Linked DNA regions of Methanocaldococcus jannaschii DSM 2661. The protein of the gene in region 2 binds, or shares a complex with, the protein of the main gene of each other region. Links are inferred from orthologs where the notes say so. Each region holds a gene or a part of one and is shown on either strand. Other genes may lie near its edges.

Region 1 (3,237 bases), 560 kb from region 2 along the record:
TCGTCTATTTACAATCAGTTGATTGTTCATCATTGAGAAGAATTGATGTTGCTTTAAGAAACATTGCTCTTGGAGCATACATGGCTGCTCATAAAAGCAAGAAGCCAATTGAAGAGGCATTAGCTGAAGAGATAATTGCAGCTGCAAGAGGAGACATGCAGAAAAGCTATGCAGTTAGAAAGAAAGAAGAGACAGAGAGAGTTGCTCAGTCAGCAAGATAAATTTACATGCCTTTTCAATATTACATCCAAACTTTATCTTAATAACCCAATAAGCTTTTAAACTTTTAACAAATTAATTAACTCAACAACTAAAAATAAGGTGAAGGGACATGGGAAAAAGAGCAAAAATGATTGCTAAAATTAAGGAATTAATGGAAAAGTATGACAGAATAAGAAATATCGGAATCTGTGCTCACATTGACCACGGAAAAACAACATTATCAGATAACCTATTAGCTGGAGCAGGAATGATTTCAAAAGAATTAGCTGGAGAGCAGTTAGCTCTCGACTTCGATGAAGAGGAAGCTCAAAGAGGAATCACCATATTTGCTGCAAACGTTTCAATGGTTCACACCTATGAAGGAAATGAGTATTTAATTAACTTAATTGACACTCCAGGACACGTTGACTTTGGAGGGGACGTTACAAGAGCAATGAGAGCTATTGATGGGGCAATTGTTGTTGTCTGTGCAGTTGAGGGAGTTATGCCACAGACAGAAACTGTCTTAAGACAGGCATTGAGGGAGAGAGTTAAACCAGTCCTCTTCATCAACAAGGTAGATAGATTAATTAACGAGTTAAAACTAACACCAGAAGAGTTGCAGAGCAGATTTATCAAGATTATCAATGATATTAACAACTTAATTAGAAAGATGGCTCCAGAAGAATTTAAAGACAAATGGTTGGTTAGAGTTGAAGATGGAAGTGTCGCATTTGGTTCAGCTTACAACAACTGGGCAATTTCAGTTCCATTCATGAAGAAGAGTGGAATTACATTTAAAGATATAATCAAGTATTGTGAAGAAGACAGGCAAGATGAATTAGCTGAAAAAGCTCCATTACATGAAGTTGTTTTAGATATGGTTATTAAACACTTACCAAGCCCACCAGAAGCTCAGAAATACAGAATTCCACACCTATGGAAAGGAGACTTGAATTCAGAAGCTGGAAAAGCTATGCTCAACTGTGACCCTAACGGACCATTAGCAGGAGTTATTACAAAGATTATTGTAGATAAACACGCAGGAGCTGTTTCAGTTTGTAGATTATTCAGTGGTAGAATTAAGCAAGGAGACGAAGTTTATATGGTAAATAACCAGCAAAAGGCAAAGATTCAGCAAGTATCTGTCTTCATGGGGCCTGAGAGAATTCCAGTAGATAGCATTTCAGCAGGAAACATCTGTGCATTAGTTGGTTTGAAGGAGGCATCAGCAGGAGAAACAATCTGTTCCCCAGACAAAATAATTGAGCCATTTGAGGCAATAACTCACATCAGTGAGCCAGTTATTACAGTCGCTATTGAAGCAAAGAACACAAAAGATTTACCAAAATTAATTGAAGTTTTAAGACAAGTTGCAAGAGAAGACCCAACCGTTAAAGTTGAGATTAACGAAGAAACAGGAGAGCACTTATTAAGCGGTATGGGAGAGTTGCACATTGAGATTATAACAAAATTAAAGATTGAGAGAGATGCTGGAATTCCAGTTGAAGTAGGGCAACCAATTGTTGTCTATAGAGAGACAGTAACAGGGCAATCACCAGTAGTTGAGAGTAAATCTCCAAACAAACACAACAAGCTCTACTTTGTAGTTGAACCATTAGAGGAGAGTGTATTACAAGCATACAAAGAAGGAAGAATCCCAGACGTTGATACAAAGAGAAAATTAGATGATAAGATTGTTCAGGAGTTAATTAAGGCAGGAATGGATCCAGAAGAAGCTAAGAGAGTAATGTGTATCTATGAAGGAAACGTTCTCATTAACATGACAAGAGGTATTGTCCATTTAGATGAAGTTAAAGAATTGATTATCCAAGGGTTCAAAGAAGCTATGAGAAACGGTCCATTAGCAGCAGAGAAGTGTCAAGGAGTTAAAGTTAAGTTAATGGATGCAGTATTACACGAAGATGCAATCCACAGAGGACCAGCACAAATGATTCCAGCAGCAAGATTTGGTATTAGAGATGCAATGATGCAGGCAAATCCAGTATTATTAGAGCCAATGCAGTTTGTTTATATAAACACCCCACAGGACTTCATGGGGGCAGCGATGAGGGAAATCAGCAACAGAAGAGGACAAATCTTAGATATGGAGCAAGAGGGAGATATGGCTATCATTAAAGCTAAGTGTCCAGTTGCAGAGATGTTTGGATTCGCTGGGGCTATTAGAGGAGCAACTCAGGGTAGATGTCTCTGGAGTATTGAGTTTGCTGGTTATGAAAAAGTTCCAAGAGACATGCAAGAGCAATTAATTAAGCAAATTAGAGAGAGAAAAGGACTTAAATTAGAATAAACTCTCTGACTATTATATCCTTATTTTATTTTTAAGATTCAAGAAAATCTATTTTACCCCCTACGGCCCACGCTCTCGACGTGGCAGAGCCAAGGATGAGAGAGGGTAGGATATAGGGGGGACATTTCTCATAAATAATTAATCTATTTTGTTGATAATAAGTTATCTCTTAATGTTAAATCACTCGGAGACTGAAGAATTGATAGTTTTTTGGAAATTTTTACACATATAATTTTCTAATCTGAGTTAATTTTTTCAACCTTACCAAAACTTTAGTTTTTATTCAAATTCTAAGCTTAAATAAATTTTATTTTTTGAAAGGTTATTTTTGAAAGACACTATGGCATTCTTTGAGTGTCATTATGCAATCAAACATTTTTTCTTGCAGAAATCTAATTTAAATAATTTTATATGGAAAATTCTGGGACTGTTAAGTTAACGACTTCACCCAATTGTAGAACATTATGGAGCTTTTTACTCAACTAACAACCGTATCGAATTTACTATTACTTGGAAATCTATTTAAAACCTCTTTAATCTTGTGATAATAAATTCTAATCGATTCGTGACTTATATCTTCGAATTGGGAGGGGGATAAACCCACTTTCCTCAATGATAATCCGAGGTAGTATAAAAGCCCTGCTAAGATTTTAACCTCTATCGATTCCTATTCCTTTTAAAAAGCTTCCTCTCTACGATTTTCTCCTTTATAACTTCTATCATGA
Region 2 (5,775 bases):
TATTATACACTCCTCCAATGGAATTTTAAAGCTTTGATAATCAACCTCATTGTATTTAAACCTTGTCAATGGTCTCATAAACTTTAATCTCTCTCCTTTAAAGATATTTGCCAAAATTGTGTCTGAATTATCATCTAAATTATGTCCATAAGCTAATTTAACCTTTTCATAAGGGATATTTTCATTTTCAGCAATTTCTTTAGCTAATTTTCCTAACAAATGCCTTTTAATTACAGAGCAGGAAAAGCATGGAGAAAACTCCATTCCTTTGGAATGTTTTGTCAATATTTCAGATAGTTCAACAACATCCAAATCATTTTTTAATATAATGTGTGGCACATTTAGCATTTCACAGTGATGTTTTATCAGCTTAACTCCTTCTGTATCTTCTTTCCATGGTCTAATTCCCCCAATATTCACATCTACAGTAACAGCTATTAATTTTATTCCATATTTCCTTCTATAAACTTCCAATAAATGCAATAACAACAAACTATCCTTTCCTCCACTCAATCCAACTATAACAATATCCCTTGGAGCTATAATTTTATGTTTATTTATAAATCTCCCAACCTTCGTTGATACATATTCATAAGTTTTTGAATAAATAACAGGAATTCCAAACTCTTCTTCAATTTTATCCATCTTTGTTCTTGATAACCTTGCCATTCTTTTATTATTAACTAAAATCTTATCCTTTCTTATAGTTAAAAAGAATGGATTTGCATATTTTTTTAATTCTCTTAAGTTAATCTCTACCATTTTTATCCCAGTTTGTTTTTTTATTTTATAATTATTCTAATTTCATTTCATTTAAATGCCCAATGGCTTTAAATTAACACTTCTCTCTACAACTTCAGCAAAGTAATTTAAACTTTTTTCTATGCTATCTTTGTATGAATCTCCATAAATCTCATCCAAACCTTTCCTTTTTCTAATTAAATTAATGATATAATTTCTAAACTCATAATTTTCAAATATTCCATGGAAGTATGTTCCTATAGCCAATCCATCTCCAAATTTTTTAATAGAACCATCAAAACCATTTCCACAGTTTCCAAAGCCTCTCTCAATTTTTATGAGAGGTTTTTCTTTTGAATAGGTAAAGCCTTCATGTATCTCATAGCCTTTAACATTAAATGTTTTATTATCAATCTCTAAGAAACCACAAGAGTTTTTAACTACTTTATCATTTCCAAAGTATGTTTTTGCATCAAAGATTTTTAAGCCCTCAATATCTCCAACATCTGACTCTTTCTTCTCTTTATCAATCAACTCTTTTCCTAAAACTTGATAACCTCCACAGATACCAATAACAATTCCCCCATCTTTCAAAAACTCCAAAACCTTTTCATCAAAGTTATGTTGTTTTAAATAATAAGCTTCTTTTGTTGAACTTCTTGTTCCCGGAAATATTAAGATATCTCCAGTTATGTCATCATCAAAGTCGATAAACTTTATAAATGCATCGTATCTTAATGGGTCTAAGTCTGTAAAGTTTGATATCTTTGAAAACCTAACTACATTAATTTCCACTCCACTTTTTGCATTTCCAAAACTTCTCATGCTCTGTAGGACTTGACTATCCTCCTCTGGTAAAACAAGGTTTTCATCATAGGGAACTATGCCTAAAACTGGAATACCAGTTAGCTCCTCTATTTTTTCAATCCCTTCCTTTAAAACCTCTACATTCCCTCTAAATTTGTTTATTATAATTCCTTTAATTAGCTTCCTCCAATTTTCAGGCAATAGTTTTATTGTCCCATATATTGAGGCAAATACTCCACCCCTATCAATGTCTGCAACCAAAATAGCTTTGGCATTTACAAGCTCAGCTATCCTTAAATTTGCTATATCATCCTTCAATAAATTTATTTCACAACAACTCCCAGCTCCCTCCATAATAACATAATCATACTCTCTGTCTAAAATTTCCAAACTCTCTTTAATCTTCTTTAAGAAAAAATCTTTATTTTTTCTATATTCATTATAATTCATGTCTTTGTAGGGTCTTCCATGGACTATAACTTGAGAGATAAAATTACCTTTTGGTTTTAATAAAATTGGGTTAAAATGAACTGATGGCTCTACCCTACAAGCTAAACTTTGAGTGTATTGGGCTATAGCAATCTCCCCATCTTCCTTTGCAACTCTTGAATTCAAACTCATATTTTGAGATTTGAATGGGGCTACTTTATAGCCTTTATTTGCTAAAATTCTGCATAATCCAGCAGTTATTGTCGTTTTTCCACTATTTGATGATGTTCCAACAACCATTATAAACTCTGCCATCTTCATCAACTCAGCATTTTTTATAGTTTATTTGAGATTTGATTATATTTAGTTTAGTTTATTGGATTTTTAATATTGATATTAGATTTTTTAATTTTGTTTAGAGTATTGTTTATATTTTTATAGTTTTAAGATTTGGTTTTAAGTTTTTATAGTAAATATTGGGGATTTTTGTTAATAGTTATGTATCGGATTTATATGACTATGCAAAACCTTTCTTAATCTTTTAAAGGTTTTAATAATCATGCAGTAAAAATTTGGATACGGATATAGAAAAATAGTTATAGGAGTTTTAGTATAAAATAAGGACAGAAGTAAGGATTTGAACCTTTAGTTCATTAAAACAAGGATTAAGCTAATGTCAAAAATCTTAAAAACTATTTTTATTTAAAACCTAAAATCTATACATTCAAATTATTAGATTATATATATTTATAGTTGCTCTTTAAAACTATATTTTATCAAAAACTTCAAAAAAAGGTGACTACTTTGTTCAACTTAGAAACAGAAAGAGTTATAAGAGAAATTGAAAATTTAAATAAAAACAATCCAAAAGTTATTTTTCAAGCTCCAGAAGGTTTAAAGCTGAAAGTTGAAAAAGAGATTGAAAAAATTAAGCAATATTTTAAACAAAAAAATATAAACATTGAGATTTACCTATGGGGAAATACTTGCTTCGGTGCATGTGATTTAATAGACAACCATGTTAAAAACCTAAATGTTGATTTAATCATACACTATGGACACGAAAAACTTAGCTATGCAAATCCAGAGATTAAAACCCTCTTCATTCCCGCATATCACATATTCAATAAAGATGAAGAGGAAAAAATCTTAAATGATATAAAAAACTTTATAGAAAAACATAAAAGTGGAGGAAAAAAAGTTGCTATAGCAACAACCATCCAATATAAAAAACTTTTAAAAGATTTTAATCCAAGTATAATCTTAGGTTGTAGAGGAGAAGTTAAAGAAGGGGATGTTATATTATTTGTTGGAACCGGAAGATTTCATCCTTTAATGATTGCTTATAAATATCAAAAGGAGGTTTTTATATACAATCCTCTCTCTAAGTGCTTTGACAAGATATCTGAAGAAGAGATTAATAAGTTTATAAAAAAGAGAATTTTAGCAATATCTAAACTATTATTAAACAAACCAAAAAAGGTTGGTGTTGTTTTATCAACAAAAAAAGGACAGTGTAGGAAGAGGGTTTTTGATGAGATTATAAAACTGTTAGAAGAAAACGATGTTAATTACCTCCCAATATTAGTTGATAATATTTCTCCAGATATTTTATTCTATGATGTTGATTGCTATATTATAGTTGCATGTCCAAGAATCGTTTTAGACGATTATATCTTATACAAAAAACCAATTTACACTCCAGAAGAATTTAAACTTTTCTTGAAAAATAGCTTTAAATATAAGTTTGATGAAATTAAGGAGGATGATTTCTAAAATTTTATTATCTATTAACAGAATGTCCTATTTGTTGCTGGTAAGCAGAGAGTTTCACCACAATTTGGACATGTTATAACAACCTTGTCCTTTTCATAATAAGCTTTAAATGGTTTTTTACAGTAAGGGCAGAGATATATCCTTCCTCCTGTCTCTTTACACTCTCCAACCTCTCCAACTGTTGGATATTTTTCAAAAGTTATATCACTCCCTTTATTTTGATATTTAAAGAATTTTTCAACCATCTTTAAGTAAATATTAACTGCAGCTTCATTTACACAATCTTTTCCACAGTATGGACAATTATACATGAAATCACCTCATAAAGTTATTTATTGTTATTTAATTATATTATATAAATTATCATCTTGCCACATATATTATAAATATATTCCGTTTCGGTTAACAGTGTTAGTTAATTATTTTTTATTACTCAATGTTGGTGAAATTATGTGGAAGAAATTGGAAAGCTTAACAAGTAAAATTTATGAAAAGGCGAGAAAAAGAAAGGGGGAGCATAGAATTGCATTGTTAATTGATGGACCAAACATGCTTAGAAAAGAATTTAACATTGATTTAGATAAAATTAGAGAGGTTTTAAGTGAATTTGGCGATATTGTTATTGGCAGGGTTTATTTGAACCAATATGCATCAGATAAATTAATAGAGGCCGTTATAAACCAAGGTTTTGAACCAAAGATATCTGCTGGAGATGTGGATGTTGAAATGGCTGTAGATGCCACTGAGCTCGTGTTTAATCCAAATATTGACACCATTGCCTATGTAACAAGAGATGCTGACTTTCTTCCAGCAATTAGAAAGGCAAAAGAAAGGGGAAAAAAGGTTATAGTTATTGGAGCTGAGCCTGGTTTTTCAACGGCTTTACAGAATATTGCTGATTATGTAATTAAAATTGGAGAGGAATTCCAATTAGATAGAGAAAAATTAGAGAAAAAGAAGAAAAATAAATTTTTAAAAGTTGAGGAAAAACAGAAAGATAAAGAAGAAACTGAAAATAGAGAAGAACCTTAATCATTTATTTTATTCCAAGTATCTTTCTCAATACAGTAGATGTTGCGAATGAACAGAGAATATACCAACCTAACCAACCTAAGGCAGTGTTAGAAACTATTTTAAATCCTCCTTTATAAAATATTGAACCAAGCCAGTGCCAGAAATCAATAAACAAAATCTTTGACAATATTATAGGTAGATACACAACAACTCCATTCCAACCAGGATTTAACTCTTGATAAACTCCACCAAACCCATAAACATGCCTCAAATAAATAAATATTAAAATTATTGGAACCCATGTATATATCATCGGCCTAAAACTCATCTTCATTAATTCAGCGTTGAGTTGCATAATTCTCTGTTGTTCTTCTTGAAGTTTTTCCATCATTTCAGGATTTTTAGACATTTTTTTAAATTTAACCTGAAATTCCTGAATCTCCTTTTTTAGTTCAGCAACTCTCTTCTGGTCAACTAAAAGTTTTGTAGCTATATTTATGATTAAAGAGACAATTATTGCAATAATTAAAATTGCTAAAGCGGGATGTAGAACTTTTATTATAGGCATGAAAATTGCATCCAAGGTTTTATAATATATGTCAAATATAGAACCAAACATTAACTCACCTTAATGTGGTTATTTAAAAATTATTTTAAAATATTATATAAGGATTATTTGAGAACTTCAATAAGTTCTTGAACTGCTTTATCTAATAAAAAGTCTCTATTTTTAATAATTTTAACTGTTGCTCCTGTTAAAACAGCATAAGTCATAGCCGCACATCTATTCATAAAGATATGTTCTCCAATATCTTCTGTTGATTCGAAATCTCTCTGTCTTGTTTCATCCTTTAATCTTCTCATCAATATCTCATCGTTCTCTGCTTCAACTAAAACAATGATATCAGGATTTAACTCCTCCAAAACCCATGCTGGAAGCCCTGGGAGATAACCTTTAGGTGTTTTTATTGTGCTATGTGTATCAACAACTATATTGAATTCTTTAGC

What was found.
Region 1: the proteins of dph2 (region 2) and MJ_RS05620 are in contact, whole or in part, in a crystal structure (PDB 6Q2D), measured with the Methanobrevibacter smithii proteins. The link is inferred for Methanocaldococcus jannaschii DSM 2661 from one-to-one orthologs. Residues at the interface, in WP_011954460.1 of Methanobrevibacter smithii: Met1, Met3, Tyr4, Pro28, Glu29, Gly30, Leu31, Met33, Phe58, His80, Thr124, Gln126, Ser179, Gly180, Asn181, Phe182, His183, Leu185, Tyr201, Asn202, Phe211, Ile215, Arg291, Asp295, Asp296, Gln298, Met299; in WP_011954157.1 of Methanobrevibacter smithii: Pro482, Asn483, Lys484, His485, Tyr553, Asp555, Glu556, Glu559, Leu560, Leu591, His592, Glu593, Asp594, Ala595, Val596, His597, Arg598, Gly599, Pro600.

The regions. Positions count from the first base shown.
Region 1 is NC_000909.1:983,516-986,752, forward strand. Bases 1-2,921 are described here. They hold MJ_RS05620 (elongation factor EF-2), read left to right. Parts: upstream 1-331; coding sequence 332-2,512; downstream 2,513-2,921. Other genes in these bases: rpsG (30S ribosomal protein S7), read left to right, coding at 1-221. UniProt on the Methanocaldococcus jannaschii protein: Catalyzes the GTP-dependent ribosomal translocation step during translation elongation.
Region 2 is NC_000909.1:422,078-427,852, reverse strand. Bases 2,013-4,767 are described here. They hold dph2 (diphthamide biosynthesis enzyme Dph2), read left to right. Parts: upstream 2,013-2,781; coding sequence 2,782-3,753; downstream 3,754-4,767. Other genes in these bases: MJ_RS02545 (TIGR00288 family NYN domain-containing protein), read left to right, coding at 4,204-4,767; MJ_RS02550 (hypothetical protein), read right to left, coding at 3,768-4,064; cobQ (cobyric acid synthase CobQ), read right to left, coding at 2,013-2,292. Also shown: MJ_RS02565 (tRNA 2-thiocytidine biosynthesis TtcA family protein), read right to left, coding at 1-762; more of cobQ, read right to left, coding at 814-2,012; more of MJ_RS02545, read left to right, coding at 4,768-4,785; MJ_RS02540 (EMC3/TMCO1 family protein), read right to left, coding at 4,790-5,386; MJ_RS02535 (adenylate kinase), read right to left, coding at 5,440-5,775. UniProt on the Methanocaldococcus jannaschii protein: Catalyzes the first step of diphthamide biosynthesis, i.e. the transfer of the 3-amino-3-carboxypropyl group from S-adenosyl-L-methionine (SAM) to the C2 position of the imidazole ring of the target histidine residue in translation elongation factor 2 (EF-2).